DNA from 3 places in the Gordonia sp. PvP123 genome. Region 3 is predicted to be linked to each of the others. Evidence: riboswitches for the same ligand, from Rfam matches in the RefSeq annotation. Region 3 holds a riboswitch; each other region holds the start of a gene.
The links. A riboswitch is a leader RNA that binds a small molecule or an ion and turns the genes downstream of it on or off. The one in region 3 is predicted to bind cobalamin.
Positions count from the first base shown of each region.

Region 1: linked by a shared signal. The riboswitch ahead of ABIC25_RS14220 (FecCD family ABC transporter permease) and the one ahead of ABIC25_RS04685 (CbtB domain-containing protein) in region 3 are both predicted to bind cobalamin.
Region 2: linked by a shared signal. The riboswitch ahead of cobN (cobaltochelatase subunit CobN) and the one ahead of ABIC25_RS04685 (CbtB domain-containing protein) in region 3 are both predicted to bind cobalamin.

Region 1 covers NZ_JBEPPN010000006.1:371,866-382,387, forward strand. Annotated here, with positions in the region: gene ABIC25_RS14205 ((2Fe-2S) ferredoxin domain-containing protein) at 78-770, opposite strand; gene ABIC25_RS14210 (ABC transporter substrate-binding protein) at 767-1,837, opposite strand; gene ABIC25_RS14215 (ABC transporter ATP-binding protein) at 1,862-2,707, opposite strand; gene ABIC25_RS14220 (FecCD family ABC transporter permease) at 2,704-3,789, opposite strand; cobalamin riboswitch at 3,814-3,944, opposite strand; gene ABIC25_RS14225 (YdeI/OmpD-associated family protein) at 3,990-4,559, opposite strand; gene ABIC25_RS14230 (hypothetical protein) at 4,605-5,297, shown strand; gene ABIC25_RS14235 (SDR family oxidoreductase) at 5,298-6,089, opposite strand; gene ABIC25_RS14240 (D-isomer specific 2-hydroxyacid dehydrogenase family protein) at 6,165-7,076, opposite strand; gene rnhA (ribonuclease HI) at 7,073-7,567, opposite strand; gene ABIC25_RS14250 (methyltransferase domain-containing protein) at 7,627-8,394, shown strand; gene ABIC25_RS14255 (glycoside hydrolase family 183 protein) at 8,569-9,834, shown strand; gene ABIC25_RS14260 (DUF1697 domain-containing protein) at 9,831-10,358, shown strand; gene ABIC25_RS14265 (hypothetical protein) at 10,461-10,522, shown strand, end outside.
Region 2 covers NZ_JBEPPN010000001.1:52,229-62,750, forward strand. Annotated here, with positions in the region: gene ABIC25_RS00240 (amidohydrolase) at 1-1,103, opposite strand, end outside; gene ABIC25_RS00245 (FxsA family protein) at 1,209-1,718, opposite strand; gene cobN (cobaltochelatase subunit CobN) at 1,844-5,593, opposite strand; cobalamin riboswitch at 5,666-5,801, opposite strand; gene cobG (precorrin-3B synthase) at 5,805-6,965, shown strand; gene ABIC25_RS00260 (precorrin-8X methylmutase) at 6,979-7,602, shown strand; gene cobJ (precorrin-3B C(17)-methyltransferase) at 7,605-9,212, shown strand; gene ABIC25_RS00270 (cobalt-precorrin-6A reductase) at 9,165-9,944, opposite strand; gene ABIC25_RS00275 (cobalt-precorrin-4/precorrin-4 C(11)-methyltransferase) at 9,941-10,522, opposite strand, start outside.
Region 3 covers NZ_JBEPPN010000002.1:395,179-405,700, forward strand. Annotated here, with positions in the region: gene ABIC25_RS04675 (DNA-formamidopyrimidine glycosylase family protein) at 1-382, opposite strand, end outside; gene ABIC25_RS04680 (ATP-dependent helicase) at 391-5,004, opposite strand; cobalamin riboswitch at 5,066-5,202, shown strand; gene ABIC25_RS04685 (CbtB domain-containing protein) at 5,278-5,514, shown strand; gene ABIC25_RS04690 (CbtA family protein) at 5,556-6,386, shown strand; gene ABIC25_RS04695 (histidine phosphatase family protein) at 6,406-6,897, shown strand; gene ABIC25_RS04700 (acyl-CoA dehydrogenase family protein) at 7,014-8,240, shown strand; gene ABIC25_RS04705 (diacylglycerol/lipid kinase family protein) at 8,261-9,598, opposite strand; gene ABIC25_RS04710 (hypothetical protein) at 9,595-10,522, opposite strand, start outside.

The DNA of each region.
Region 1 (10,522 bases), on a different contig from region 3:
AAAGGCGGCCCACCCCCGCTCCCTGAGGAGCGCCCGGAGCTTGCGGAGGGCGCGTCACGAAGGGTCTGGCGACCCACTCAGCGTGGCAGTCGGTTCGCATTCGGCCCGGCCCCGGCGACCAGGTCCACGGCGTGGGCAGGTTCGAGACGGCCGTACCACTCCCCGGCCGGGTTGACGATCGCGAGCGGGCCCAGGTTGCAGGGACTCAGGCAGCCTGTGCCGGTGACCTTGGTCGGGGTCCCCTTGGAGGTCGCGGTGAGTTGGCGGTGAAGTGGTCCGGCACCATAGGCCATGCAGCGCGGGCCTTTACAGACGAGCACGTGTCGGTCGTGATCCTCGATCACCGACCAGGCCGGACTGCGATAGGACGCCGGTGATACTCGGATGTCCTCGGCAGGAACCCGCTCGATGGCGTCGGCGAGGTCGGCGACCACCGCTCCGGCGATGTCCGGTTCGATGATCGAGATGTCGAGACCGACACCGGACCGACTCTCCCGCCAGTTCGCCACCGCCCGCTTGGTCCAGGTCACCAGGTACTTGTCGCGCGGGATCGCCACCGGGACGAGGTTGACGGCCGACAGCCCGTCACCGGCCGCGCGGTCGAGCTCGTCATGGACGGTGGGTGTCGAGATGTCCAGGTAGGCGAGCCCGACATCACGGGCACTGCGCGCCCGCAGTCGGTCGACCATCGCCACCGCCGACGCCTCGTCCAGTCCGCTCACCGTCGGGCGGAGCACGACGACGATCCGGCAGTCTTTCGAGGTGGTCATCCGCCGAGCGTCTCCGCGAAGTCGATCCCGCTGCCGGGGACCAATCCGTACTCCTCGAGGGACTTCCGCAGCTCTTCGGCGCCATAGATGTTCGGGTAGCCGGAGGTGAACATCGCCAGCGGCAGGACCACGAACCGGTTGTCCCGGACAGCCGCGGTGTCACGGAGTCCTGCCCGGGCCTTGATGGCGTCGATCTTGCCCTGGACTTCGTCCGGACTCTTCTTGTAGTCCATGATCACGATGACATCCGGGTCTGCCGAGGCAACGGTTTCCCAACTCGCCCGGAACCAGGTGTTGTCGACGTCGGCGAAGACGTTCGCCCCGCCCGCGACATCGATGATCCCGTTCGGCGCTCCGTTGCCACCGCTGGTGTACAGGTCCTCCTCACCGCTGTCATAGATCAGGACACGCGGCGCCACTGCCGGACGCGGCGCGCCCTGCAGCCGGCGCAGTCGATCGTCGAGTTCGGTCCCGGCAGCGGCGGCGGCCTCCTCGGTCCCGAAGAGGATTCCGTAGTTCTTCACGTCGGCTCGCAACGCATCCCAGGGATCCATGGTGCCGAGCTTGTCCGGGGCGTCACCGCCCTGGCGGCAACTGTCGGAGATGATGTACGACGCAATGCCGTTGGCCTGCAACGACTCGGGCGTCACACCCGATGCGCCCTTGAACAGTCCGCTGTAGGAACCAACCACCAGATCGGCGTCCGCGCCGAGTGCCGTCTCAATGGTGATGGTGCTGCCCTCGAGGTGGGGGACGTCGGCGATCCCAGGGCCGAACATCGACTCCATCACCGGATCATTGTTCTTGTTCAGCGACACTGCGGCAAGCTTGTCGAGTCCCCCGACCTTGAGGATCGTTCCGACGTTGGCCCCGTTGCTCGTTGCGACCACGCGCTCGACCGGCACCTCGTAGGCCACTTCGGCGCCGCAGTTGGTCAGCGTCGCCGACTCTCGTTCTGCCGCGTCGTCGGTGGGCGGAGTGGCACTGCAACCGGCCAGCACAAGGGCCGCAGCCAACGCTGCCGTCGCGAGGGGCGTTCGGAAGTGCCTTGTGGTGGTTCTCGTCATCGTGTCTCCATTGTCGGTGTCGAATCAGTTGGCGGGCAGGTGGTCGTGACCGGGATCGCGCAGCGGCAGCGGCGTATCCAGCGACGCGCCCGGGGTCGACTCGAATACGAGATGCGTTCGGCCTGTGTCGCTGTTGAGAACGCGGTGGGCGGAGACCCCGAAGACCTCGGCGACGACTGCGGGATCGAGCGCGGTGGCGGCGTCGCCGTGCGCGCGGATTCTGCCGTCGTTCAGCACGTACACCGAATCGCAGTGGCGAGCAGCCAGATCGAGGTCGTGAAGCGACACGAGGACCGTGGTTCCCAACGTTCGCACGAGCCCCAGCAGGTCCAGCTGGTGCCGGATGTCGAGGTGATTGGTCGGTTCGTCGAGAACGAGTACGCCACAATCCTGGGCGAGTCCTCTGGCCAGGGCGACGCGGCGTCGTTCACCACCGGAGAGGTGGTCGACGGCGGCGTCCCGGTGCTCGATCATCCCGACCGATCGCAGAGCTGCTTCCACCGCGGCGCGGTCATCGGTGCGACCCATACTCCACGGCGGTGCGTAAGGAAGCCGCCCCAACGAGACGTACTCGTGCACCAGCATGTCGGCGGGTAGGTCCACTTCCTGCGGCACGAAGGCGATCTGCTTGGCCCGGTCCCGGACGCTCATCGATTCGGTTGCCCGGCCGTCGACGGTGACCGTGCCACGCCGCGGTCCGAGCAACCCGACGACCGACCTCAGCAAAGTCGACTTGCCGGACCCGTTGGGACCGACGAGGCCGACGATGTCACCTGCCCGCACGTCGAGTGAAATGTCCTGCAACACCGGGTGATCGTCGATCCACACCTCGACCCCGGACGCTGCGATCCCGACCGGTGTGCGACTCATGCGGCGGCACCGAACTGGTAGCGGCGCCGGCCGAGGATGAACAAGAACAGCGGCGCACCGATGACTCCGGTGACCACGCTGAGCGGGATCTCGACCGGCCGCAACGCAATCCGGGCGACGACGTCGACGAGAACCAGGAAGACCGCGCCGATCAGGGCTGAGGTGGGCAGGACCCAACGGTGCCGGGAGCCGACGAGAATGCGTGCGATGTGGGGGATCACCAATCCCACGAACGCGATGGCCCCCGACACCGCGACCATCGTGCCGACCATCACCGCGAGGAGCGCGAACAACAGGTTTCGTAGCAACGGGACGCGAACGCCCACCGCGGCGGCGACATCGGGTCCGGCCGAGAGGGCGTCGAGCCACCCATGGAGTGCGAAAGCGATCGCGGTGCAGGTCACGACGACCGAGACCGGCAGCAGCAGCTTGCCCCACGATGCGCCGGCAAGACTGCCGAGCAGCCAGAACAGGACCGATTGAGCGGCCTGCGAATCGTTGGTGCGCAGCACGAGGAAGCTGGCGATGGCGGACAGCGCCGATGCGGCAACGGTTCCGGTGAGCACCAGCCGGAGCGGAGTGATACCACCCTGGCTCATGGTGATCGCGAAGACGAGCAGCGCGGCTCCCAGTGCGCCTGCCATTGCTCCGAGGCTCAGCGACCACAACCCGAAGCCGGCAAGGAACCCGGTGGTGATCACCGATGTCGCCCCGACTGCCGCACCAGACGAGACGCCGAGAAGGTGCGGGTCGGCCAGCGCATTGCGGACCAGGGTCTGGACCAGCACCCCCGCAACGGCAAGACCCGCGCCGACCACCAGCCCGAGCAGGATTCGCGGCATCCGGATGTCCCAGACGATCGCAAGCTGGGTACGCGTGACGGCAGGCCCACCGAACCGTGAGGCGATCACGTCGACGACCGTGGACACGGGCAGCACTTCAGCGCCCGAGCACAGGGCGAGAAACGCAGCGGCCAGACCCAACCCGAGCACGACGACAACGACGACCACGGGACGGCGTCGTCTCGTGCGTCTGTGCGTGCGCGGCAGTACCGGCGCCCTGCGGGCACCATCGATCAACATGTGTCGTCGGTCCATCCTCGTGGCGTGACAAGCAGCATCGAGGCTGGTATCTGGCTGAGTCAGTGCGTCGAGGTCATCGACGCGCCGAGTTCACAGTGGCGGGACCGCGCCGGAGTCGAACCGGCTTCCCAGGGATCTCGATGCGACGAGACTACGACATACCCGACAGTCTCCGACACCGCGCCCCGACGACACGGGCGTCAGGGTCGCTCGTTGCGCCCCGCCCGCTCGACGAGGGCGGCGACGCGCTTGGTCTTGGTCTCGGGTCGTTTCGCGAGAGCCAGCTGCGACAGCCCGAACTTCCGCACGCTCGGCGGGAAGGCGTCCCAGTTGGCGCGCGCAACCGGGTTGGCGTCGAGTGCAGCGGCGAGCTCCGGGGACTCGATCAGCGCCTCGGCGTCGTCGAACATCGTCCAGAGACCGCGGGCCTGGGCGTCGTCGATCACGGCTTGTCCCGCGGGCTGAATCCGACCGGCGGCCGCGAGGTCGGCGACACGCGCCTTGTTCGACGCCGACCATCCGCTGTTGCGTCCGCGCCGGGTGAACCACATGCCGCGGCGGCGGTCGTCGATGACGCGGGTGTGGCCGTCGATCCAGCCCCAGCACAGCGCCTCGCGAACGCACTCGTCGTAGTCGATCGGTTCCCGGCCCGATCCCTTGCGCCAGAACACCAGCCACACGCCGCCGGATGAGTCGTGGTTGTCCCGCAACCACTCTCGCCATGCCTCGATCGTGTCCACGGCGAGCTTCGGCGCATCGGGGTCGGCCATGCGTTCACCCTAATCAGCCGGGCCTCGTCTCGGTACAGTTGAGCCGTGAACGAGATCGTCAGCTTCGCGACGGACAACTGGTGGCTGATCTTCCCCATCGGCGCTGTCGTCGGCGGGTGGGCGGGGTCGATCGGGAAGTACAACGAGAAGCGGCGCAAGGACAAGATCGAGCTCGCCCGGATCAAGGCGAACGCGCAGACCGAGCAGCTCAAACTCACGACGACGTCGGCCGACCAGCTGCGCCGGACCCTTCGCCAGCACGACTCGCTGAACGAGAAGTGGTTCGGTTACGAGCTCGATCTCGCGACGCTCATCGAGTACCCGATGATGACCGACATGCGTGAACCGCTGACCCTCGCGTTCCACCGCGCCCGGGTCCGCGCCGACGATCTGCGACCCGAGCCGGGCGCCCAGGGGCCACTGCCCGATTCGATGTCCCCGGCAGACTTCGCCGAGTACCGCGACGCCGTGGGCGAATACGCCGCGGCATTCGACGCAGCCGAACGAGAGTCCCGGCGGCGCAGGCAAACCGACTTCTCACCCGTCGAACGCGAAGCCCTGGACCGGGCACGCAAGCTGATCGGCGTGGCCGCCGACTCCGCGGCCACACCCGCAGAGCGGCAGGCGGCCTACAAGAAGGCCCTGGCCGAACTCGAGGGCATCATCGACGTTCCGCAGGTGGCCGCGGCGCAGCTCGAACGGCAGATCGCCGGCGCCCTCGAGCGCGGCTCGGAGTGATCAGAGGTCCGGGATCGGCAGGTCCAGGTTCGGCGAGATGATCCCGCCGTCGACCTCGAGGATCTTGCCGGTGACGTACGCGCCGGCCGGGGACGCCAGGTAGAGGGCGGCCGCGGCGATGTCCTCCGGGTCGCCGAGTCGGTGCAGCGGAGTCGATGTCTCGACTGCGGTACGCATTCCGTCGTCGCCCGCGACGATCTCCAGCGCCGATGTCAGGATGGCGCCCGGTGCGATGCCGTTGACCCGGATCTTCGGATTCAGATCCATCGCCGCGATGCGCGTGTAATGCGCGAGAGCAGCTTTCGCGGTGCCGTAGGCGGCGTAGGCACGTCCGGGCAGGCGGCCCACCGCCGACGTGATGTTGATGATCGAACCCCGGCCGCTGGTCTCAAGGATCTGCTTGGAACCGGCGACGACCAATGCGTGCGCGTTACCGACATTGAAGTCGAAGGCATCCCGCAGGTGCTTGGGGCTGGTGTCGAACAGAGGCCGGGGCATCGCCCCGCCGACGTTGTTCACCACGGTGTCGAGCCGCCCGAACTCGTCGACCGCGGTCTGCGCGAGCGCCGCCGCCGCATCGGGGTCGCCGAGGTCCACGGCGACGGTGCGCGCGCGTCGGCCCGCCGCGCGGACCCGTTCGGCGACCTGCTCGAGGTCGGATTCACTGCGGGCCGCGATCACCACGTCGCCGCCGGCCTCGGCGAAGGCGACCGCGATCGCCGCCCCGAGGCCCCGGCTCGCGCCGGTCACGATGGCCACCTGGTCGTCTATCCGGAATCTGTCGAGAATCACCCGTCGACCATGCCACGCCGGGACCGAAAACGAGAACGTGTTCTAGGAATCGGCCGAAAACAGCAGGTCGTGATCTCAGTAGTCGCGGCCGGCGGACACCACGGAGAGCAGTTCCTCGCCCGCGGCGAACCTGCGGAGGTTCTCGGCGACCCACGGTGCGAGCTCGCGCGTCAGTCCCGACGCCGGGTTGGCGACATGCGGGGTGATGATCACGTTCGGCAGGGACCAGAGCGGATGGTCGTCGGCGGGCGGTTCCGGATCGGTCACGTCGAGGGCCGCGCCCGCGATCTGGCCGTCGGCCAGCGCCCGGTACAGAGCTTCCTCGTCGACGAGCGGGCCGCGCGCGATGTTGACCACCCACGCATGGTCGGGCAGCGCCGCGAGGCTCTCGGCGTTGATCATGTGCCGGGTCTCGGGCGTCGCCGGCGCCGCCAGCACCACGTGGTCGATGGTTCCCCACAGCTCGTCCAACTCGTCGGACCGTCGGATCTCGTGCGCACCGGGCACGTCGCGGCCCGATCGGTTCACCGCGACGACGCGGGCACCGCACGCCCGGAGACGTGGGGCGAGGGAGGCACCGATCCCGCCGGCACCGACGATGGCGACGGTGGCGCCGTGCAGCGACCGGACCGCGGTGTCGATCCGTTCCTTGTCCCAGTGCCGGAGGACGGCGGTGTTGATCTGCCGGAGTCCTGCGAGGAGCAGCGCCAGCGCGTGCTCGGCGACGTTCTCGGCATAGAAGCCCGACGCGTTGGTCCAGAGCCGGCGGTCGTCGAGGATGTCGGCGGCCACGAAATCCTCGATGCCCGCGGTCTTGAGGGCCACCCATTCGACGGTGTCGGGCAGTTGCGGGAAGTCCGCGGGCGGCCCGATCCACACCAGCACCCGGGCGTCGTCGAGGCCGACGATCTGTCCGCCCGCGCCCTCGATCGCCGCGACCAGGTGCTCGTCGCGGACGGGTTCGAGGGCGACGGCCACCGGGGTCATCGGGAGACCGATCGGGCCGCGGTGGTCGCCAGTTCGTCGGCGATCTCGTTGAAGTGGTCGCCGGCGTGCCCCTTCACCCAGCGCCACTCCACCTGATGCCGTTTCTCCTCCTCGACCAGACGACGCCACAGATCCGCGTTCTTGACCGGCTTGCGATCCTTCGTCTTCCATCCGTTGGCCTGCCAGCCGTTGACCCACTTCATGATCCCGTTGCGGACGTAGGTCGAGTCGGTGTAGATGATGACGGTCGACGGCCTGGTCAGCGCCGCGAGACCCTCGATGGCGGCGGTGAGTTCCATCTTGTTGTTCGTCGTGTCGGGTTCCGACCCGGAGATCCGCTTCTCGGTGCCCTTGTATCGGAGCACCGCGCCCCATCCGCCCGGGCCCGGGTTCCCCAGGCAGGCACCGTCGGTCGAGATCTCGACGACGGCCGAGCCCGATTCCGGGTCTGCGGAGGAGTCGTCGGTTGTCGGGTTCGCGGAAGCTGTCACGCACGGAAGCCTACGGCAGCTGCGATGCCCGGCAGCAGACTCACCGCTAGGGTGGACTCATGGCTGTGTGGGACCCGACACGCTATCTACAATTCGCCGACGATCGCGCGCGGCCGTTTCTCGACCTCATCGCGCAGATCCCGACCAACCCGCTGTCGGTGGTCGACCTGGGGTGCGGACCGGGCCACCTGACCAAGCACCTGCGTGCGCTCTGGCCCGCGGCCGAGATCCTGGGCATCGACGACTCGGCGGAGATGGTCGACCGGGCCATCCGGGACAACACCGACCCGCACGCCAACTACGACGCCGTCGACGTCTCGCAGTGGACGCCCCACCGGCCGGTCGACCTGATGCTCTCCAACGCGATGTTCCAGTGGGTGCCCGACCACCTCGACGTCATCGACGGTCTGCTCGGTCACCTGACCGATGGCGGCGCCTTCGCCCTGCAGGTGCCGAACAACACCGACTCGCCGACCCACGCGGCGCTCGCCGAGCTCGCCTCGACCGAGCCGTACGTCGGGGCCTTCGGCGACCTCCGGGCGCTCCCCCGGCTCGACGCCGAGATGTATCTCGACTTCTTCGCCGAGCGCGGTCACCACGTCAACGCGTGGGAGACGACCTACTTTCACGTGCTCGACGGCCAGGACCCGGTGTTCGACTGGATGTCGGGAACCGGTGCGCGTCCGTACCTCCAGGCACTTACCGGCGACCTCCGGAAGCAGTTCGTCACCGACCTCAAGAAACGTTTCGCCGAGGCCTACCCGCGCCGCGAGTGGGGCACGGTCCTGCCGTTCCGCCGAACGTTCGCCGTGGCCACTCGCCGCTGATCCGCCCCCGTCGACTGTGCATCGATATCCGTCGACTGTGCGCTGTATCCCGTCGTTCGTTGCCCCACTTCCGGCGAAGGGTCACGCACCGGCGTCGGTTCGGCATCGACGCCGCTCCGAGCCGCCACTTCTGCAACACTGACACCACTTGTCGTTTCTTCTGGGGGTACGTCCATGCGTCCGGCCCGCCGCATCATCGCGACCGTTGCCGCTGTCGCCCTCGCGGGCGGCCTGTTGACCACCGTGTCTGTTCCGGCGAGAGCCGCGGTCTGCAACGCCACCGGCGTCACCGGGGGCGATGTCGGCAGCACCGGCAGTTCCGGGTCCAGTGAGCTCGGGTGGGGCAGTCTCGACTTCGGCAGCTACCGGGCGGACGGAAAGAAGCCTCAGGGTCCGCTCCCGACATTGACCGGCGCCACCAAGGCCGTCTCCTGGGTGACCGGCCCGCGAAGTCCCGCACGCACCGACACCCGTTTCGGCATCACCGCCACCGACGTCGGTGTGCCGTGGGACAACGGATCCGGTCAGATCCTGATGGCCTTCGGTGACACGTGGGGCAGGTGCGCGGGACAGATGGCCTGGAAACACAACACGATGCTGCGCAGTGACGCGAACTCCGACCTGGCCAAGGGCATCCGATTCCCGAACGCCGTGCCCGGGTCGGTCCGTTCGGGCGCGCCGGTGACGCCGGCGCATCCGACGTGGGCGCAACCCATGTTCAACGCCGTCGGGGTGCGCAACATCGAAGTCGGTCGGATCCCCACCGGCGGTATCTCGATCAACGGCACGCAGTTCGTCGGTTTCATGTCGATCCACCGGTGGCTGGGGCCCGGCCGGTGGAGCACGAACTACTCGGGAATCGCTGTGTCGCACAACAACGGTCAGACCTGGACGGTCGACAACAACACGCTGCGTTGGAACACCGACCTGACGATCCCGGGCGTTCCCCAGGTGACGAGGGGCCATGATCGGTTCCAGATGGGCGCCTTCCTGCGGAGCGGGGAGTACATCTACCAATACGGAACGCCCAACGGACGTTCCGGTTCAGCCCATGTGGCCCGCTTCCGTCCGGCCGACATACTGAACCTCAGCCGATACCAGTACTTTCGCGGTGGCACCGCGTGGTCGCCGAATCCGGCCGACGCCGCGCCGGTCGTCGCCGGCCCGGTCAGCGAGATCTCCGTGGCCTACAACGCCTTCCTCGGCCGGTTCGTGATGCTGACCGAGCGTGCAGGGACGATCATGCTGCGCACGTCGCCGTCGCCGGTGGGCCCGTGGAGCGGAGAGCGAGTGCTCATCACCCCCAAGCAGTCCAGCGGTCTGTACACCCCCTACATCCACCCTCGATCGTCGGGCAAGAACCTGTACTTCGTCGTCTCGCGGTGGGACGACTACAACGTGATGCTGGTTCGGACCGACCTGTCGAAGGTCCGTCTGTGAGCCGCCGCATCGTGTTGATCCGCGCGGTCAATGTCGGCGGGGCGAAACTCCCGATGGCCGAATTGCGCCAGATCGCAACCGACCTCGGTGCCGAAGACGTCTCGACCTACATCGCGTCGGGCAACCTGCTCTGCACACCACCGGCCGCACCAGAGCAGTTTGACCGCGCTCTCGAAACCGCGATGGAGGATCGCTACGGATGGTTCCGGGAGGTCATCAGCCGCACGCCCGGGCAGGTCCGCGCCGCGCTCGACGCGCATCCGTTCGAGATCGCCGACGACAAGTATTCCTACGTCTACTTCCTGACCGGCCGACCGGCGCCCGACAAGGTGGCCGCGTTCGAGCGCAAGGACTTCGGCCAGGACGTCGTCCGGGTCATCGGATCCGATCTGCACATCCGCTATGCCGACGGGGCGGGGCGTTCGACGCTGACCGCACCGGTGATCGCGCGCGGTCTGGGTGTGCAGGGCACGGGACGCAATCTGCGGACCGTCCGGAAGCTGCTGGAATTGGCCGACTCCTGATCACGGCTCGGTGGCCGGCGTCTCGCCACGGGCGTAGCGTCGGTGGAGGCATCACGAGACAAAGCCGACGAACCAGACGTTCGCGTCGAGAGGAGTCCGGACATGAGTCAACCGGTCCCGCCGCCCCCGCCACCGCCGGAGCCCGTTCCCGCACCCGAGCCCAT
Region 2 (10,522 bases), on a different contig from region 3:
GCGTCGGCGGCGGTGACCATCTCGGCGTGTTCGAGTCGGTGCGCGCACCGTGCCAGTGCGGGCGTGCCGAGTTCGTCGGCGAGGTCGGCGAGGGCGCCGACGACCACACCGGTCGCGGCGTCGCCGATGACGTGGAAGCCTGCCTGGATGCCCGCGATCGTGCAGGCCCGCAGGTGGTCGCGGATCGCCTCGGCGTCGAGATAGCTGATGCCGTGGGTGTGCGGATCGTCGGTGTAGGGCTCGGAGAGCCACGCGGTGTGCGAGCCGATGGCGCCGTCGATGAACAGGTCGCCGCCCAGGGCGTCGGCCCGCGTGATCGACATCAGTTCGCGGGCGTGGTCGGCGTCGGTGACAGCCTGTCCCCAGTAACGCCGGACCTCGACGGGGTGGTCGAGTTCGGCCAGCGCCAAGAAGTCGTCCATACCGCTGATGTCGGGTCCACCGTTCTCGTGGACCGCGACCACACCGTGGGCCGCGGCCCCGTCCAGCGCACGACGCTGGGCACGCTCACGGTGCGCGGCGGTCACGAGGAGCCGGGCAGCGCCCCGCACAAGGTGGTGCGCCTCGGCGACCAGCGGTTCCTCCGGGTGGTACCCGACGGCGTCGGCCAGGTCCGGGATGAGGCGTCGAAGCGCGGTGGACGCCACCGCCGAGTGCTCGTCGATCCGGGCGAGATAGACCGGTCTCGTCCCCACGACGGCGTCGAGCTCGGTGGTCGTCGGGAACCTGCCGTCGTCGGGTTCGGCACCCGCCCAGGTCGAGTCGTCCCAGCCGAGACCCCAGATGAGGTCGCCTCCCTCGTGCGCGGATTCGGCGGCCACCGCCTTCTCCACGAGCCGCAGACAATGCGTGCGGCTCGACGCCTCGTTCAGGGTCAATCCATCGAGCCCGAGTCCGGTGGAGGTCAGGTGCACATGGGAATCGACGAAGCCCGGACTGACGAAGAGTCCGCCCAGGTCGATGATCTCGGCGTCGGGGTGAAGCGCACGTCCGACGTCGTCGGTCCCGACCCAGACGACGATTCCGTCGGTGACGGCCATCGCGGTCGCGTCGGGGGCGGCCGGCGAGTACACGGCGCCGCCGAGAAGCAGTTGGGTTGCCACGATCGTTCAGTGTGCCTTGCCGTCGGTGAAGGGTGGCGAGGGGTCCGGTTGCCGGGCGTCGGGATCCCGGGCGGTGTCGCCAGTCCGACGCAATACAGAACGGGCTCAGCGGCCCTGTGGCAGGCCCCGGGTCCCGAACGGCGTGGTGGCCGACCCCGGCTCGGGCGTGTCGGATTCCACGACGGAGCCCTCGACGACGGTTGCGCCACGTCCCGCGCCGTAGACGCCGGTGGCGTAGACCCCGGCCCGGTCCATGGCGGTCGCGACCCGGCGCGCACCGACGGCCACGACGACCGGACGCATCACCCGACGGGTGGGCGGGAACAGCAGGAGGGTCCCGGCCACGGTCGACACGACACCCGGGATGACCAGCAGCAGGGTCGACACGGCGACGAGCGCGGTGTCGGCCAGCGGTGCACGGGCGTCGACCTCGTTCCGGGACGCCCGCTGCAGCTCGCCGAAGACCTTGCGGCCCTGCCAGCGCAGGACCACGACCCCGAGGACGACGGCGGCGAGGCTGATCAGCACCGCCCAGCCGAACCCGAGGGTCATGACCATCGCGACGAATGCGGCGATCTCCAGTACGGCGTAGGCCGCGAACCAGCGGAGAGCCATGATGCTTCACCTGTCCTTCGGTGCCCTTCGGCACCCGTTGACGTCAGGGTCTGCATCGGTAACGAACGAGTGCCCGATTTTGCTCCCGAGGGGTGGTTTCGACAAGCTCAACCAGCGGTGGGCGGTCAGTCCTCGCCGCGGCCTTCGATGTCGCCCTCGGTCTGCAGGTAGACGTTGCGCAGGGCGTCGAGCAGCTCGGCCGGCGGCTCGCGCCACATGTCGCGTTCGACGGCCTCGAGCAGACGTTCGGCGATCCCGTGCAGCGCCCAGGGGTTGGACTGCTGCATGAACTGCTGGTTGGTCTCGTCGAGGACGTAGGACTCGGTGAGCTTCTCGTACATCCAGTCGGCGACGACGTCGGTGGTCGCGTCGTAACCGAAGAGGTAGTCGACCGTGGCGGCCATCTCGAAGGCGCCCTTGTAGCCGTGGCGCTGCATCGCCGAGATCCACCGCGGGTTGACCACGCGGGCGCGGAACACTCGGCTGGTCTCCTCCGACAGCGTCCGGGTGCGGACGGAGTCGGGCCGGGTGCTGTCGCCGATGTAGGCCTCGGGCGAGGACCCGGTCAGCGCGCGGACGGTCGCGACCATGCCGCCGTGGTACTGGAAGTAGTCGTCGGAGTCGGCGATGTCGTGCTCGCGGGTGTCGGTGTTCTTCGCCGCCACGGCGATCCGCTTGTACGCGGAGCGCATGTCGTCGACCGCGGGCACACCGTCGAGGTCGCGTCCGTAGGCGTAGCCGCCCCATTCGGTGTAGACCCGCGCGAGATCCTCGTCGCTGCGCCAGTCCCGCGAGTCGATGAGTTGCAGGATCCCGGCGCCGTAGGTGCCGGGCTTGGACCCGAAGACGCGCATCGCGGCACGACGCCGGTCGCCGTGTTCGGCCATCGCCGCACGCACGTGGGCGGCGACGAAGTTCTGCTCGTCGGTTTCGTCGTCGGCACCCGCGGCGAGCGCGACCGCATCGTCGAGCATCGTGACCACGTGCGGGAACGCGTCCCGGAAGAAGCCGGAGATGCGCACGGTGACGTCGATGCGGGGACGGCCGAGTTCCTCGAGCCCGATGAGCTCCAGCGAGGAGACGCGCCGGGACATCTCGTCCCACACGGGCATGACACCGAGCAACGCGAGGACCTCGGCGACGTCGTCACCCGACGTGCGCATCGCGCTGGTCCCCCACACCGACAGTCCCACCGACGGGGGGTATTCGCCGTGATCGGCCAGGTAGCGCTCGAGCAGCGAGTCGGCCATCGCCCGACCGGTTTCCCACGCCAGCCGCGAGGGCACCGCCTTCGGGTCGACGGAGTAGAAGTTGCGTCCGGTGGGCAGCACGTTGATCAGGCCGCGCAGCGGCGACCCGCTCGGCCCGGCCGGGATGAACCCGCCGTTCAGAGCGTGCAGCACACGCGGGACCTCACCGGTCGTCTGGCGCAGGCGCGGGACGACCTCGGTGGCGGCGAAGGTGAGCACGTCCCCGACCGCTGTCGGCAGTCCCGCGGTCGCCGCGGTGACGGCCTCGGCCGACCAGTCGTCCTTGGCGCAGGCGGCCACGAGTTCGCGGGCCTGGGCCTCGACGGCATCGACGGAACCCCGCTCGGCCGAGCCGTCCTCGACGAGTCCGAGAGCCTCGCGGAGGCCGGGCAGAGCCGATGTGCCGCCCCAGAGTTGGCGGGCGCGCAGCATGGCGAGGACCAGGTCGACCTCGGCGTCGTCGCGCGGGGGCTCGCCGAGGACGTGCAGGCCGTCGCGGATCTGGACGTCCTTGATCTCGCAGAGCCAGCCGTCGACGTGCAGCAGCATGTCGTCGAAGACCTCTTCGTCGGGACGTTCGGTCAGACCGAGGTCGGAATCCATCTTCGCCGCGGTGAGGAGCGTCCAGATCTGCTGGCGGATCGCGGGCAGCTTCGCCGGGTCGAGCGCGGAGATGTTGGCGTGCTCGTCGAGCAGCTGCTCCAGGCGGGCGATGTCGCCGTAGGACTCGGCGCGTGCCATCGGCGGGATCAGATGGTCGACGAGGACCGCATGAGCGCGCCGCTTGGCCTGTGTCCCCTCCCCCGGGTCGTTGACCAGGAACGGGTAGACGAGCGGGAGGTCGCCGAGGGCGGCGTCGGTACCGCAGTCCGCCGACATGCCGAGGTTCTTGCCGGGCAGCCATTCCAGGTTGCCGTGCTTGCCGACGTGCACGATCGCGTCGGCACCGAAGCCGGTGTCGTGCGCGGCAACCCACCGGTACGACGCGAGGTAGTGATGCGACGGCGGGAGGTCGGGGTCGTGGTAGATCGCGACCGGGTTCTCGCCGAAGCCGCGCGGCGGCTGCACCATGATCGCGATGTTGCCGAAGGTCAGTGCCGCGATGACGATGTCGCCGTCGGGATTGTGCGTGCGGTCGACGAACAGGTCGCCCGGAGCCGGACCCCAGTGCTCGGTGACCGCCGAACGCAGTCCCTCGGGCAGGGTGTCGAACCACGCTCGGTAATCGCCCGCCGAGAGGCGGATCGGGTTTGCGGCGAGGGTCTCCTCGGTGAGCCAGTCGGCATCCTGGCCGCCGGTGGCGATGATCTCGTGGATCAGTTTGTCCGAATCATCCTCGGCGAGACCGGGAACCGATCCCGGACCGGACTCCGGTCCGATGTCGTACCCGGCCGCGCGCATCGCATCGAGCAGGCGCAGGAGGCTGCGCGGGGTGTCGAGTCCGACGGCGTTGCCGATCCGGGCGTGCTTGGTCGGGTAGGCCGATAGCATGACCGCGATCCGCTTGTCCGCGGCCGGTGTCCGACGCAGCCGGGCGTGCGCGGTGGCGATGCCTGCCACCCGGGCGCAGCGCTCGAGATCCGGCTGGTACCACGGCAATCCGTCGTCGTCGAACTCCTTGAAAGAGAACGGCACGGTGATGATCCGACCGTCGAACTCGGGCACCGCCACCTGGGTGGCGACGTCGAGCGGTGACAGTCCGTCGTCGCTGTCCTCCCAGTCCGCGCGGGAACCGGTGAGGCAGAGACCCTGGAGGATCGGGACGTCGAGTGCGGCGAGTCGCTCGATGTTCCACGCCTCGTCGTCGCCACCGGCCGACGCGGTGGCCGGGGTGGCGCCGCCGGCGGCCAGCACGGTGACCACCAGGGCGTCGGCGGTACCGAGCAATTCGAGGAGGTCGTCGGGCGCGGTCCGCAGCGACGCACAGAAGATCGGCAGCGCTCGCGCGCCCTTCGCCTCGATGGCATCGCAGAGCGCGGCGATGTAGCGGGTGTTGCCTGCCAGGTGCTGGGCGCGGTAGTAGAGCACGGCGATCGTGGGGGCGTCGGGACCTTCGTGGCTCGTCGCTTGCGCTCCTCGCACCTCAGGGAGCGGAGAAGGCTCGGCGTGCGCTCCTCGCACCTCAGGGAGCACAGAAGGTTCCGGCCGCGGAGAAGGCGTCCGTTCCAGCACACCCCACGCGGGCGTCTGCTGCGGGAGTTCGAAACCGTTGCCGGTCAGCAGGACGGTGTCGGACAAGAAGTGGTGCAGGTTGACGAGGTTCGCGACGCCGCCGGCCGCGAGGTAGTCGTGGGCCTGCGCGGCGACACCGGACGGCACGGTGGAGTGCGCCATCAGGTCGGGGTCGGGCTGCTGCTCGCCGGAACACACCACGAGCGGCTTGCCGGTCGCCTCGACCGCCGCGAGCCCGTCCTCCCACGCGCGCACTCCGCCCAGGATGCGTACGACGATGAGATCGGCGTCGGCGGCGAGTCGCGGGATGTCCTCGACCAGGATGCGAGAGGGGTTTGCGCCGCGGTAGGACACCGACGCCTCCGTCGGAGCACTGCCCGACGGTGTGTTCTCCTCATGGGCCGCCGAGGCCGTGAGCAGATCGGTGTCCGAGGTCGAGAGCAGCAGGATCATCGTGTCTCCTCGCCGGGTTGTCGCGCCCGGGTGCGTGTCGGTGCCGTGGGTGGCGGGTGCAGTGCGAGGGACTGGTCTGACTCCCGGATGGCCGGTCGATCCCGGCTCCCCGATCACAGTGGCGCGACCGCGCCGGAATCGCACCGGCTTCAGCCCGCTCGCGGTGCGTTCAGCCTACGGCCACCGCACCCGCCGGTCGTAGGCTGGTGGGATGAACCAGCCAGCCCGGGCCGCCGCCGACCGTTGCCCAGGGGTCTTCGACACGCATCCGGCGGCCGACGGCGCACTGGCCCGGGTCCGGCTGCCGGGCGGGCGGATCCGTCCGGATCAGCTTGAGGTGCTCGCCCGGGCGGCCGCCGACCATGCCGACGGGCACCTGGAGTTGACGGTGCGCGGCAACCTCCAGCTGCGCGGGATCACCGACGTCGAGGCCGTCGCCGAGGCGGTCGTCGCGGCCGGGCTCGCGCCGAGCAGCACCCACGACAAGGTGCGCAACATCGAGCTGAGCCCACTGACCGGGCGTATCGGCGGGGTCGCCGACGCGCGTCCGCTCGCCGCGGCCCTCGACGACGCGCTGCGTGCCGACCCGGCCGCGGCCTCCTTGTCCGGCCGGTTCCTGTTCGGGATCGACGACGGCCGCGGGGACATCGCCGCCCGACGCCCGGATGCGTGCGCGGTGATCCGGGCCGACACGCCGTTCGCGGCGGACATCAGCATCGCCGGGGTCGCCGTCGGGTCGGCCACCGGTCCGGAATCCATCGTGAGCGCGCTGATCGCGGTGGCTGCCGGTCTGGGCGAGGTCTCGCCCGGCGCGTGGCGGGTCCGCGACCTCGACACCGACGCCCGGCGTCGACTCACCGACCTCGTCGCGTCGGGTCTCGACCCGGTGATCGACGACGACCCGGACACCACGCCGAGCGCCCCCGGCGAGCCGATCGTCGGCTGGTTCGACCAGGACGACGGCGCGGTCCTGCTCGGCGCGGTCGTCGAACTCGGTCGGTTGCCGGCCCGGCTGGCGGAGTTCATCGCGGCGGTCCAGGCGCCGATCGTGTTCACGCCCGACCGCGAGATCCTGCTCTGCGATCTCGGCGAGGGCGTGGCCGAGACCGTCGTCCGCGTGCTCGCCCCGATGGGCCTGATCTTCGATGCCGCGTCGCCCTGGGCGTCCGTCAGCTGCTGCGTCGGAGCGCCGGGGTGCGCGTCCGCCCACGCCCCGGTCCGGGACGACCTGATGGCCCGTGTGCAGGCCGGCGACCCCGTCGACGAACGCGAGCACTGGGTCGGTTGCGCCCGTGGTTGCGGATCGCCGGCCGAATCCCACCTCTCGGTGGAGGCCACGCCCGACGGCGGATACGAACGGCGGCGCCGTTAGGCTCGTCAGCACCATGACCGAGTACCTACGAGACGGCGCCGCGATCTACCGTCAGTCCTTCGCCACGATCCGCGCCGAGTCCGACCTCTCCGCGTTCGCGCCCGACGTCGCGACCGTGGTCGTCCGGATGATCCATGCATGCGGCCAGACCGACCTGACGCGCGACGTGATCGCGACGCCCGGTGTCGTGGCGGCCGCGCGCGGCGCGCTGGAGGCCGGCGCCCCGATCCTCTGCGACGCCAACATGGTGGCCTCCGGCATCACCCGCAAACGCCTCCCCGCGGACAACGAGGTGCTCTGCCACCTGTCCGAACCCACTCTCCCGACTCTTGCCGAGCAGCTGGGGACCACGAGAACCGCTGCCGCACTGGAGTTCTGGTTGCCCCGCCTGGAAGGTGCGGTGGTCGCGATCGGCAACGCGCCGACCGCACTGTTCGCGCTGCTCGACATGATAGACGACGGTGCGCCCCGTCCCGCCGCGATCGTCGGCGCACCCGTCGGTTTCGTCGGCGCGGTCGAATCCTGCGCGGCCCTGGCCGAGCGCGACGACCTCGAGTTCATCACGGTCACGGGCCGGCGTGGCGGGTCGGCGATCACCGCGGCCGCGGTCAACGCGCTCGCGACCCCGAAGGAATGACGATGGCCCCCATGCACTCGGACAGCTCGGCCGCCGGACAGACGTCGGGTCAGGGCACGCTCTACGGCATCGGGCTCGGCCCGGGCGACAGCGAACTGATGACGGTCAAGGCCGCCCGCCTCATCACCACCGCGGATGTGATCGCGTATCACTCTGCGCGGCACGGCAACAGCATCGCGAGGTCGGTCGCGGAGCCGTACCTGCGCGAGGGCCAGACCGAGGAACGTCTGATGTACCCGGTCACCACCGAGACGACTGACCACCCCGGCGGCTACCAGGGCGCACTCGACGACTTCTACACCGAGAGCGCCGAACGCCTCGCGGTCCACCTGCGGGCCGGGCGTGACGTCGTCCTCCTCGCCGAGGGCGATCCGCTCTTCTACAGCTCGTACATGCACATGCACAAGCGGCTGTCGCCGCACTTCGACGCCGAGATCGTGCCCGGCGTGACCTCGGTGAGCGCGGCGGCGGCGGCCACCGGAGTCCCGCTCGTCGAGGGCGAGGAGACCCTCACGGTGGTTCCGGGTACGGCGTCGACGTCGGAGCTGCTCTTCCGTTTCCGTTCCGGGGACGCGATCGTCGTGATGAAACTCGGCCGGACCTTCGAGCGGGTGCGCGACGCGCTCCGCGAGGCCGGGCGTCTCGACGAGGCGTTCTACGTCGAGCGGGCCTCCACGACGGTCGAACGGGTGCTCCCGGCCGCCGACGTGAATCCCGCGGAGGTGCCCTACTTCTCGATCCTCGTCGTCCCGGGACGCCGCAACAATCCGAGGTTCGAGCCGGAACCCGTGCCCGGTGAGCTCGTCGTCGTCGGGCTCGGCCCGGGCCACGACAGCTGGACCACCCCGGAGGTGCGCACCGAGCTGGCCACGGCCACCGACCTCGTCGGGTACACCACCTACCTCAAGCGCGTCACCCCTCGCCCGGGCCAGCGCGTGCATGCCAGCGACAACCGGGTGGAGGCCGAACGCGCCGAATTCGCCCTCGACCTCGCCCGACGCGGCGCGCGTGTCGCCGTCGTCTCCTCCGGTGATCCCGGCGTGTTCGCGATGGCCGCCGCAGTCGCCGAGGTTGCCGCACAACCGCGGTGGCACGAGGTGCCCGTCCGCGTGGTGCCCGGCGTCACCGCGGCCACCGCGGTCGCCGCAGCGGTCGGCGCGCCCCTCGGACACGACTTCGCGGTCATCTCGCTCTCCGACCGGCTCAAGCCGTGGTCGGTCATCGAACGACGCATCCGTGCCGCGCTCGGCGCCGATCTGGTCATCGCCATCTACAACCCGGGGTCGGCGAGCCGCACCTGGCAGGTCGGCGCCCTGCAGCACACGCTCACCCAGACGGTGTCGCCCGACCGCGTCGTGGTGCTCGGGCGAGATGTCGGCGGTCCGGAGCAGCAGCTCACCATCACCACGGTCGCGGACTTCGACCCTGCCGTCGTGGACATGCGCACGATGATCATCATCGGATCGTCGGCGACCCGGGTCGTGCAGCGCGCAGCGGGCCCGCTCGTGTTCACGCCACGCAGCCACCGTCCGGTGGACACCACCGATCAGACTGCCGACGAGTCAGCCGAGCAGCGCCTCGAGCCAGTCCCGGGCGGCCCCGACCTCTGAGACGACCGGCGAGTCGGGCTCGTCGGGCCGGTCGACCATGATGACCTCGATCCCGAGTTCGGCGGCGGCCGCCAGCTTCGCCGACGTCAGCGGCCCGCCGCTGTTCTTGGTGACCAGCATGTCGATGTCGTTGTCGCGCAACAGCCTCGACTCCGACGCGTGGTCGTAGGGCCCGCGCGAGCGCACCACCTCGTGGTGAGGCGGGAGCGCTCCGGTCGGGGCGTCGACGACCCGGATCAGGAACCACACCGACTCGATCCCCGCGAAGACCCCGACGTCCTGACGTCCGGTGGTCAGGAAGACCCGCCCGCCCCGGGCGGCCACTTCTCGTGCGGCAGAGGGCAGGTCGGGCACACGGATCCAGGTGTCGGAGTCGCCGGGCACCCACGGATCGCGGCGCAGACGCAGCAGCGGTAGCCCCGCGTCGGCCGTGGCTCGCGCCGCATTGCGGGTGATGGTCGCGGCGAACGGGTGGGTGGCATCGACCACGGCCTGAATCCGGTTGCTCTGCAACCAGTCGCGGAGACCATCGGATCCACCGAATCCGCCGATGCGCACCGGGCCGACCGGCAGACGGGGGTCGTTCACCCGACCCGCAAGGGAACTGATGAATTCGATGCCGGACTCGCTCAGGGCCGAGGCCAACGCCCGCGCCTCCCCCGTCCCGCCCAGGATCAGGATGCGCCGAGCGTCATCCGGCGGGCTCGAATCGGTTGTGTCGGGACCGGTCACCGCGTCGACTCACGGTCGGTGCGGAGCTTGGTCATGCGCGCGTGCGAGTACAGGTAGCTGTCGGTGGCCTCGGACCTCGCCGGGTCCAGCACACGACCGACGAAGATGACCGCGGTCCTGCGGATGTCGGCGGCGTCCAGTGTCTCGGGCAACCGGCGCAGCGGGCACCGTACGATCTGCTCGTTCGCGCGACTCGCGAACGCCACTGTCGCGGTAGGACATTCACTGCCGTAGTGCGGGGCGAGCGCCGCCACGATCTCCTCGGCGCGGTGTGCCGCGAGATGAAGTGCGAGCGTCACCCCGGTCGCGGCGAGACTCGCGAGGTCCTCCCCCGGCGGCATGTCGGTCGACAGTGTCGACACCCGCGAGATCAACAGGCTCTGGCCGACGCCCGGGACGGTCAGTTCGGTGCCCAGAGCGGCCGCGGCCGCCGCGAACGCCGGGACACCCGGCACGGTCCGGTGATCGATACCGCGTGCGGTCAGTTCGCGCTGCTGCTCGGCCAGCGCCGAGTAGAGGCTGAGGTCACCCGAGTGCAGGCGCGCCACGTCATGACCCCGCGCGTCGGCGGCGGCGAT
Region 3 (10,522 bases):
GGTAGGCGAGCGCCGCGTCCGGGTCGGCGAGGAGTTCGAGGACCCCCAGGTCGAAACCCACGGCCTCGTGGTCGGCAGTTCGCAGGACCGCACGCGCTTGATAGGCGGGCCGCCGCCACCGTTGCCCGCGAGGATGAACGTGCCAGGCCCCCTCCATCTTCAGGTGCGAGTGGATGCTGACGGCGTCGCCGGCGCCCGGGCTGCTCTCGGCGACGTCGATCAGCAGATGTTTGCCCACCGAGCGCACCGCCGACACCTCCCGTCCGGAGAGATCCGCGGTCGCCAGTGACGGGATGCGGAAGTCCGACGACTCGAGCACGCGACCGGCGAGACCGGCCCGCAGACGCGCCGCGGCGGCGAAGACGGTGTCGCCCTCAGGCATCGCTCTCCTCAGGCATGATCGCCGTAGCGTAGCCGGATGCCGCGCGGGGTCGTCGAGAACCCGGCTTCGACGAGCACCTTGCCGAAGTCGGTGGCGCGCACCGGCTCCGAGTCGATGTGATCGATCGTCAGGCGGGAGATCCGGCCGCGCCGAACCAGTGCGACCAGCGCCCCGGCCGCCGACTCCAGCCGCGGGATGGAATCGCTGAACGTGAGCAGCGTCTTGCCACCGCGCTCGACGAAGCACACGAGTTCGCCGTCGACGAGCACCACGAGCGCCCCCGGTTTGCGACCCGGGCGGTGTCCGGCCTCGGTGTCGCGGGACGGGGGCCAGTCCAACGCCGCACCGAAGGGGTTGGCCGGGTCGGTCGCGGCCAGCACTGTCGCCTCGCGGGGCGGTTTGCGATCGGGGAGCGCATGCCGACGCAGCTCGTCGACCGTGGCGGGCGAGGCGAACTGCGCCCCGCCGAGACCGTCGACGTAGTAGCCGCGGCGGACGTGTCCGTTGTCCTCGAAGACGGTGAGCGCCTTGTAGACCCGCGCGAATCCGCCGGTGACCTCTTCGGAGACGACGCTCCCGCGGGTGATCACGCCGTACCGGGTGAGCAGTTGGTCGCAGAGGCCCTGGGTGGCGATCGTCGGTTCGGTCGAGGGGTGGTCGAGGGCGAACCAGCGGCCGCTCGCGGTCGGGGACACCGGCGGTGACGTGGAGTGTTCGGTCAGGTACCGGGCGGACAGACGACCGGCGCGGAGGCGGGGCGCCCGCCCCCGTGCGCGATGAGCCGGGGCCGAGCGAGGGGCGGACGGGTTTCGTCGTGGCTGCAGGAGGGCCCGGACGGGCGCGAAGCTGTCGTTGCTGACCTGTCCCGCCCACACCAGGTCCCACAGGGCGGTCTCGATGTCGGCGGCAGGCGTCGTGGTGCCGGTGCTGATGTCGGCGGCGATCTGTGGGAAGCGCAGTGCGCCGCCGGGTTCGAGTGCGGCCGTGACCCCGTCGTGCACCGGGGTCGTGTCGATCTCGTCGGCGTCGGGCAGCGTGAGGACGGCTACGTCGGCCGGATGCAGCGCGACCCACCCGTCGGAGTTGCCGATCCGGCCGTGCCCCGACCAGATCACCTCGCCGGCGCTGAGCAGTTCGTCGAGCATCGGCGGCGCGTAGTCGGAGACCCGCGCGGGCAGGACCAGTGACTCCCATGCCGACGCCGGGAGCGGGAATCCGGCGAGCTGGTCGATGACGGTCGCGACCCCGTCCACGCCGCGCAATCGGGTCCCGGGCGAGGCGTGCTGCCAGTCGAGGAGGAAACGTGTGAGGACGTCGGTGCCGACCGGAGCGACCTCGGCGCGGCTCGCCGCGAGGGAGCCGCGTCGGATCTGCCCCAGCACGTCGGTGTGGCACCACTGGCCCTCCCGCGGAGTGGTGTCGCCACCCTCCGGCAGGAAATCGCCCTCGACGACGCGTCGTTCCGAGGCCAGGCGGTTCAGGGTGTCGCGCACGACCCCGGTCGCGATGCCCAGCGCCGCGGAGGCCTCGGGCACGGTGAACGGCCCGTGGGTACGGGCATACCGGCCGATCAGGTCCCCGACCGGATCGGGGACCGGTTCGAGAAAGGCCGCCGGGATACCCAGCGGTGCAGGGACTCCCAACGCATCCCGCAACCGCGCGGTGTCGTCGATTGCGGCCCACAGCGCGCGCGAGTTGTGGTTCACCGAGATGATCTGGCCGCTGCGGTGCAGCTCGGCGAGGACATCGGTCGCCGGCTCGTCGCCGCGGTACCGGGCCTCGACCTCCTGGGTGGTGAGGGGTCCCAGCCACCGCAGCAGGTCGACGACATCCTCGGCGTCGCGGGCCTGGCGTTCGGGAGACAGGCGTTGGAGACGGGCGATCACGTCGGCGATGACGGCCGGATCGAGGAGTTCGCGGAGGTCGACGCGACCGAGGAGTTGTGCCAGCAGGCTGGTGTCGAGCGAGAGCGCGGCCGCCCGGCGCTCGGCGAGCGGGGCGTCGTCGGCGTACATGAACGCCCCGACGTAGCCGAACAACAACGATGCGGCGAACGGTGACGGGCTCTGTGTCTCGGTCTCCACGACCCGGATGCGGCGTGTGCGGATGCGGGTCAGCAGATCGAGGAGGGCGGGGAGGTCGTAGACGTCCTGCAGGCACTCGCGGACGGCCTCGAGCACGATCGGGAAGTCGGGGAACTTGGAGGCGACGGACAGCAGTTGGGCGCTGCGCTGGCGCTGCTGCCACAGCGGAGCGCGCCGTCCGGGGTCGCGTCGCGGCAACAACAGTGCGCGAGCGGCGCATTCGCGGAACCGGGAGGCGAACATCGACGAATCCGCGAGACCGTCGGTCACGAGCTGCTCGACCTCGTCCGGGTCGAGGAGGAACACGTCGGCGCCGGGCGGGGCGTCGTCGGTGTCGGGCATGCGCAGGATGATCCCGTCGTCGGAGGCCGTGGTGGCACCCTCGATGCCCAGGGTCTCCAGCAGGCGCTGCGAGATCGCGCTCGCCCAGGGTGCGTGGACACGTAAACCGTAGGGGGAGTGCAAGATCACCCGCCAGTCGCCGAGCTCGTCACGGAACCGCTCGACCACCAGGGTGCGGTCGGTGGGGAGGTGTCCGGTCGACTCCCGTTGCTCGGCGATGAGGGTCTCGAGGTTGGTGCGGGCGTTGTCGGTGAGGCCGAGGCGTGCGGCATGGTCGTCGAGCTTGCCGGGGTCGGCGATCGCACCGGTGAACGCACCGATCGCGGCGCCGAGTTCGGCGGGGCGTCCGATCGCGTCGCCGATCCAGAACGGCAACCGGCCCGGCTGACCGAACGCGGGGGAGACCAGGACGCGGTCGTGGGTGATGTCCTCGATCCGCCAGCTGGTCGCGCCGAGTGCGAAGACGTCGCCGACACGCGACTCGTAGACCATCTCCTCGTCGAGTTCGCCGACGCGCGTTGCCTTCTCGCCGACCATGAACACACCGAAGAGGCCGCGGTCGGGGATGGAACCGCCCGAGGTGACCGCGAGCCGCTGCGCTCCGCGCCGGCCGGTGATCACCCCGGCGTCGCGGTCCCAGTTCACCCGCGGGCGCAGTTCGGCGAACTCGTCCGACGGAAAACGACCCGCGATCAGGTCGAGGGTCGCGTCGAAGACGCCCCGGCCCAGTTCGCGATAGGGCGCCGCACGCCGGATCACCTCGTACCAGTGGTCGACCTCGAGGTCGTCGACCGCGGCGGCCGCGATGGTCTGCTGGGCGAGGATGTCGAGGGGATTCTGCGGGACCTTGATCTCCTCGATCGCCCCGTCGAGCATGCGGCTCACCGTCACGGTGCAATGCAGGAGATCGGTGCGGTGCTTCGGGTACAGGATGCCCTGGCTGATCTCGCCGACCTGGTGGCCGGCGCGGCCGATGCGCTGCAGCCCGCTGGCCACCGACGGCGGGGACTCCACCTGGATCACGAGGTCGACCGCGCCCATGTCGATGCCGAGTTCGAGGGAGCTGGTCGCGACGACGCAGGACAGGCGCCCGGCCTTCAGGTCGTCCTCGATCTGGGCGCGCTGCTCCTTGCTGACCGAGCCGTGATGCGCGCGGGCCAGGACGGGTTCGGCGCCGGAGCTCGCGCCGCTGCCCATGACGAACGCGGGGGCGCCGCCGGCGACCGACGGATTGCCGGTCGGTTCGGCCGGCTGCCCGTGGCGTTCGGCGTGGATCTCGTTGAGCCGGGCGGTGAGTTTCTCGGCGAGGCGCCGGGAGTTGGCGAACACGATCGTCGCCCGGTTGGCCTCGATCTGGTCGACGATCGAGGCCTCGACGTACGGCCACAGCGACCCGGCGGTCGGGGAGAACGCGTCGTCGAGTGCGGCGGGGTCGGCATCGGACACCGGGGGTGGGATGTTGGCCATGTCCTCGACCGGGACATCGACGCGGAGGTCGAACGTCTTGTCGGCCTTGGGCTTGACCACCTGACACGGCGCGGCGCCGGACAGGAACCCCGCCACCACCTCCGGCGGCCGGACGGTCGCCGACAACCCGATCCGCTGCGCGGGCTTCTCGAGCAGCTCGTCGAGTCGTTCGAGGGTCAGCGCGAGGTGCGTACCGCGCTTGGTGGCGGCGACCGCGTGCACCTCGTCGACGATGACGGCCTGGACGCCGGTGAGGCTCTCTCGCGCGGCCGACGTGAGCATCAGATACAGCGACTCCGGCGTCGTGATCAGGATGTCGGGCGGTGTCTTGACCAGTGCGCGGCGGTCCGCGGCGGAGGTGTCACCGGACCGGACGCCGACGGTGATGTTCGGTTCGGGCAGGTTGAGCTCCTGAGCCGCCCGCGTGATGCCGGTCAGCGGGGCCCGCAGGTTGCGTTCGACGTCGACGGCCAATGCCTTGAGCGGCGAGATGTAGAGGACCTTGGTGCCGGCGGGCCGCGAGTCCGGGTCGGCGGCGAGGCGGTCGAGGGCCCACAGGAACGCGGCGAGGGTCTTGCCCGATCCGGTGGGGGCGATGACCAAGGTGTGCGAGCCGTCGGCGATCGACGTCCACGCACCCTTCTGCGCGGCGGTGGGAGCGGTGAAGGCGCCGGAGAACCACCGTCGGGTGGGGGCGGTGAAGCGGTCGAGCACCGAAGCGCGGGGCATCTCTCCACTATGTCTCACGCGTACGACAGAACGCGGTATAGAGTCATCCCACGCCTGTGCGGGGAATCCGGTGAGAGTCCGGAACGGTCGCGCCACTGTGAACGCTGCCCATATCGACACCGTAGATATGTCGACGCGGTCGACGTGTCGACATATCGACGCGGTCGATGGTGACGGGGTGACGTGAGTCAGGATGCCGTGCCGGCGCGTAGCAGTCCTCCGGACTGCTACACCACGACATCTCCGACGCGAGATCGGCGAAAGGACCCCTCCATGACAGCTCCCCGCACTGTTGCAGCCGTACAGGCCGCCCCGGCCCGTGCCCTGCCCGTACCGAACCTGTCGGTCGCGAGTGCAGCCCTCTGGCTCAGCCTGACCGTGCTCCTGGCGGGTCTCGCCTACTACTTCCTCGGGTACGACCAGGGCGTCGTGTCCGTCTTCGGCTCCGACACCCACGTCCACGAGTTCGTGCACGACGCACGCCACTTCCTCGGCTTCCCCTGCCACTGAGCCGGCCTGACCGGCCGTATCCCACAGGAAGCCAAGTACATATGGAGAAGAAATTCATCGGCGCCGGCCTGCTCGCAGGTCTGATCGCCGGAATCGTCTCGTTCGTGTTTGCCCGGTTCTACCTCGAACCGGTCGTCGCCAAGGCCATCGACTACGAAGGCGCCCGTTCGGAGGCCGAGGAGGCACTGGCCCACGCCGCCGAACCGGGTGGCCACACGCACGGTGAGGGCGGCGAGCTGTTCACGCGGGCCATGCAGGAGAACCTCGGCGCCGGTGTCGGCAACGTCGTGTTCGCGGTGTGCATGGGTGCGTTCTTCGCGGTGGCGTTCACGGTGCTCTGGAGTCATCTCGGCAGTCGCCATCCGGCGACCGACCCGCGCGCGGTTGCGGGTGTGCTCGGCGCGATCGGTTTCGTCGCCGTGTTCGCCGTGCCGTTCTTCGCCTACCCGGCGAATCCGCCCGCCGTCGGCGACGACGACACCATCGGCGAGAGGACCGGAGCCTTCCTCACCATCAGTGTGGCGTCGGTGATCCTGGCCATCGCGGCCGTGGTCCTGGCGTTGTGGCTGCGTCCGCGGATCGGCGGATTCGTCTCGGCCGTCGCCGCTGTCGCGGCCTACCTGGCCGGCATCGCGATCGTGCTCGCGTTCCTGCCGTCCTTCAGCGAGGTCCCCGAGCCGGTTCGCAACGACGTGGGTCAGATCGTGTTCCCGGGCTTCCCCGGTGACGTGATCGGGGACTTCCGGGTCTACGCCATCGCCAACCAGGTGATCCTGTGGACGGTTCTCACCGTGGTGTTCGCCCTGCTGCTGGGGGCGATGGCGCGCTCGCGTACCGCCGACCGCGCCCCGGCGGTCGCCGCCCAGCATTGAGGCGGCGATCGTTTCGCGCATGCAGATCATCACCGCCGGTCGCACCGGCCCCAACCGGTCGGTGCGATTCGGCGGTGATCCGCTTCTGGACGAGCGTGGCCGTCGGGACGTGCTCCGCCTGGCCGCGGCGTCCACGCGCCCGGTCCTCTGTTGCGGTCCGGAGATCGCGACCCGGGAGACCGCCGGACTCCTGGGGGCAACCGACGCCCTCGTCGACGACGCGCTGCGAACCCTGGACGTCGGAACGTGGGCAGGGCGCACCCCGGAGCAGATCGATCCCGCCGAACTCGGCGCATGGTTCGCCGATCCCGGCGCCCGGCCACACGGGGGCGAGAGCCTCGCGGATTTCGTCGGCCGAGTCCACGCGTGGCGCGTGGGGCACTCCGGGCTCGCCGACCGTTGTGTGGTGGTGGCGATGCCGGTTGCCCAAGCCCTTCTGTGCCCGGACGCAGAGCGGTTCTTCGCCCACGAGGTCCGTCCCGCGACCATCTACACCTGCGCAAACACCTGATAGGAACAGATTCGCGACGGCGTACCTAGACATCGGCAGTGACTCCTGACACAGTTGGGGACGACGAAACTGAAACATGTTCGCCCCCGGGCGGACACCGGTCTGGGAGTGTGACGATGTTCGAGTGGTCCGATGAAGATCTGATGGTTCGGGACGCCTTGCGGGCGTTCATCGACAAGGAGATCCGGCCACATCTCGACGAACTCGAGTCCGGCGTCCTGCCGCCGTACGACATCACCCGCAAGCTGTTGTCGAGCTTCGGTGTCGATGCCATGGCCAAGGATGCGCTCGAGAAAGAACTCGAGGCAGAAGCCAAGGGGGAGAAGAAGAAGTCCTCCGGTGACGGCGGCGGCATGGGCGGCTCGATGTTCATGATGGTCAACATCGAGCTCGCGGGTGTCTGTCTGGGCCTCGTCGCGTCGCTGGGTGTGAGCATGGGGCTGACCGCCTCGACCATCCGCGGCAAGGGCACGCTGGCGCAGAAGAAGCGCTGGCTGCCCGAGCTGGTGACCATGGAGAAGGTCGGCGCCTGGGCGATCACCGAACCCGACTCCGGGTCGGATGCGCTCGGCGGCATGAAGACCACGGTTCGTCGTGACGGTGACGACTACATCCTCAACGGGCAGAAGACCTTCATCACGAACGGTCCCTACGCGGACACCATCGTCGTGTTCGCCAAGCTCGACGACGGCAGTGGCGTCCCGATGCGCGACCGCAAGGTGCTGTCGTTCGTGCTGGACAAGGGCATGCCCGGGCTGACCCAGGGCAAGCCGTTCAAGAAGATGGGCATGATGAGTTCGCCGACCGGTGAGCTCTTCTTCGACAGCGTCCGCGTCGGCAAGGACCGTCTCCTCGGTGAGACCGAGGACACCGGCGCCGATTCGCGTGGATCCGAGGGCGCCAAGGCCGGTTTCACCGCGGAGCGCGTCGGGATCGCCGCCCTGTCGCTGGGCATCATCAACGAGGCGCAACGGCTGTCGATCGATTACGCGAAGAACCGCAAGCTGTGGGGTCAGGAGATCGCCCAGTTCCAGCTCATCCAGCTGAAGCTGGCCGAGATGGAGGTGGCGCGGATCAATGTCCAGAACATGCTCTTCAGCGCCATCGAACGCGGCAAGGCGGGTAAACCGCTCAGCCTGTCCGAGGCGTCGGCGATGAAGCTCTACTCGTCGAAGGCGGCCACCGACGTCGCCATGGAGGCGGTGCAGCTGTTCGGCGGCAACGGTTACATGGCCGAGTACCGCGTGGAACAGCTTGCGCGCGATGCCAAGTCGCTCATGATCTACGCGGGGAGCAACGAGATCCAGGTGACCCACGTCGCCAAGGGACTGCTGCGCGGCTGAGGTACGCGCTCCAGCTGTGGTCAGGCGGCGCGGTGGGGACGCCACGCCAGATACCACAGCTGGAGCCAGTCCAGTTGCGGTGGCGCGATCCGGGTCTCGGGGCGGTGCCGTGGGACGCGGACGCGCAGCGCACCGGGCGTGATCGTGCATCGCACCGGCGTCGTGAGCTGGAGCGATTCGCCGTCGACCCCGACGGGGATGACCTCGGCGTCGGCGTCGACGGTCACCTCGGTGGCGGTCCGCTGGACGAGCCCCTGATCGTGCGTACGCCGCAGGAGTCCGACGGCCTGCCGGGTGTCGGACACCGAGACGGTGACGACGCCCAGGCGCCCCTCGTCGATGCGGGTGCGACGACCGAGCCCGGCCACGTCGTTGGTGGCATACGGGCCGTTGCTGACCAGGATCGCCTGGGGGTCGGCAACCGACTCGTTCCCGATGACAGCGCGCAGACCAGACGTCGAGCCTCTGCCCAGCAGGTCGGGGAGCATGCGTAACACCGTGCGCGTCTTGTCATCCCGGTATTGCGGGCTCTGGACGACTTCGGCGTAGATCCCGAACGACGCGTTGTTGACGAAGGGGCGGCCGTTGATGTGACCGAGGTCGACGCGGAACTCGACGCCGTCCCGTAGAGCGTCGAGACACCGGGCGGGATTCTGACGGTCGAGTCCGAGATCGAGCGCGAAATGGTTTCGGGTGCCGGCGCTGACGACCAGGAAGGGGACGCCGGATTCGGCGGCCACGCCCGCGACGAGCGCCTGGGTGCCGTCACCGCCCGCGACCCCGAGCAGGTCGGCTCCGCGGGCCACGGCGTCTCGCGCCAGCTGCACCACGTCGATCTCCACCGGCCCGTCGAGCAACGCGACTTCGGCGCCCAGGGACTCGGCCTGACGCTGCAGGTCGAACCGGACGACCTTCCCGCCACCGGAACGTGGATTCATGATGATGAACGGACGGTGGACATCCGGGGCCGCGTGCTCGGGCATCAGCGAGTCGATGCGGGACGGTCGGAGCGCGCGGCGGCCGCACCCCACCGCTGCGGCTGCCAGCAGCGCGGCGACGATCACGACCCACAGCTGTCGCTCGCGGATGAGGAACACCACGAGCAGGGGGACGGGGGCGGCGGCGAGAACGGCCGCGACCACCCGTAGGACGCCCCGGCTGATCAGGAACCAGTACAGCGCGACGACGATGACCACGACGCAGCTGACGCAGATGATCAGCAGACCGAGAAGGCCGAGGATTCCCGCGGCGGCCACCGGGAGCAGGATCGCGGCCACGGCCAGGGCCATGGCCGCGCGCGCCCACCACCTGCGAGTGGTGGGCGGCGCGACCTCGGCGGCGACCGACGCCTGGCTCATACGGTCTCGACGACCGGCGCCGCGTCGCCCGACGGCTTCTCCTCATCCGGCGTCGCCCCACTCTCGGCCCAGGTCTTCGCCGGCCTGATGACGAGTTCGAGGATCAGCAGGGCGAGGAGCCCGAAGACGGCGATGAGCAGCACCACCAGCCCGGTCGGATAACTCCAGAACACGAGGAGCAGCGCTGCGATACCGATGATCGCGCTGCGCAACGCGATCCGTGCACGGAACAGGCTCTCCTCGAACGCGTTCGGCGGTCGTGACCGCCGCATCCGTTGCACCGAGTCGAGGCCTTGGCCGAACCCGCGTCGCACCGCCGCGGCCGACGCCGACCCGCCCAGCAGGTAGGCCCCGACGGCGACCACGAGGCCGAGGACCGCCACGGCACGCAGGGCCAGACGCAACGGGTCGAGCACGGTGTCGATGGCGGCGGATGCGGCGTCGGGGGAGAGGATGTCGGGAGGCATCGCATCGAGGTAGAGCGCTCGCCCGATCAGCAGGCCGATGGCCAGGACGAGCATCGCGAGGACCAGCGAGAGCCCCGCGAGTGACAGAGCCCGCATGCGCCGGCCGCGGGGTGCGACCGCGACCGCGGCGAACGCGAGCGCGATCGTCAGCCACGGCAGGACGTCGGCGGCGGTGTCGAGCGCCGAGACGGCGCGTTGGGCCCGAACGAGTTCGGGCGAGCGGAAGAGGACGAACTGCTTGTCGACAGCGGGGATCTTCTCGACGAAGGTGAATCCGCGGTCGAGCAGGCGTGCCTTGACGTTGTCGATCACGGTGCCCAGCGAGATGCTCACCGTGCCGGAGTCGTCCACGGTCACCGACGACGGCCCGACATCGCCCGTCACCACCGCGACCAGGGCCGTGTGTGCGGCCCGATTCGCCTGCAACCACAGCGTTTCGAACTGATCGCTGGCGACG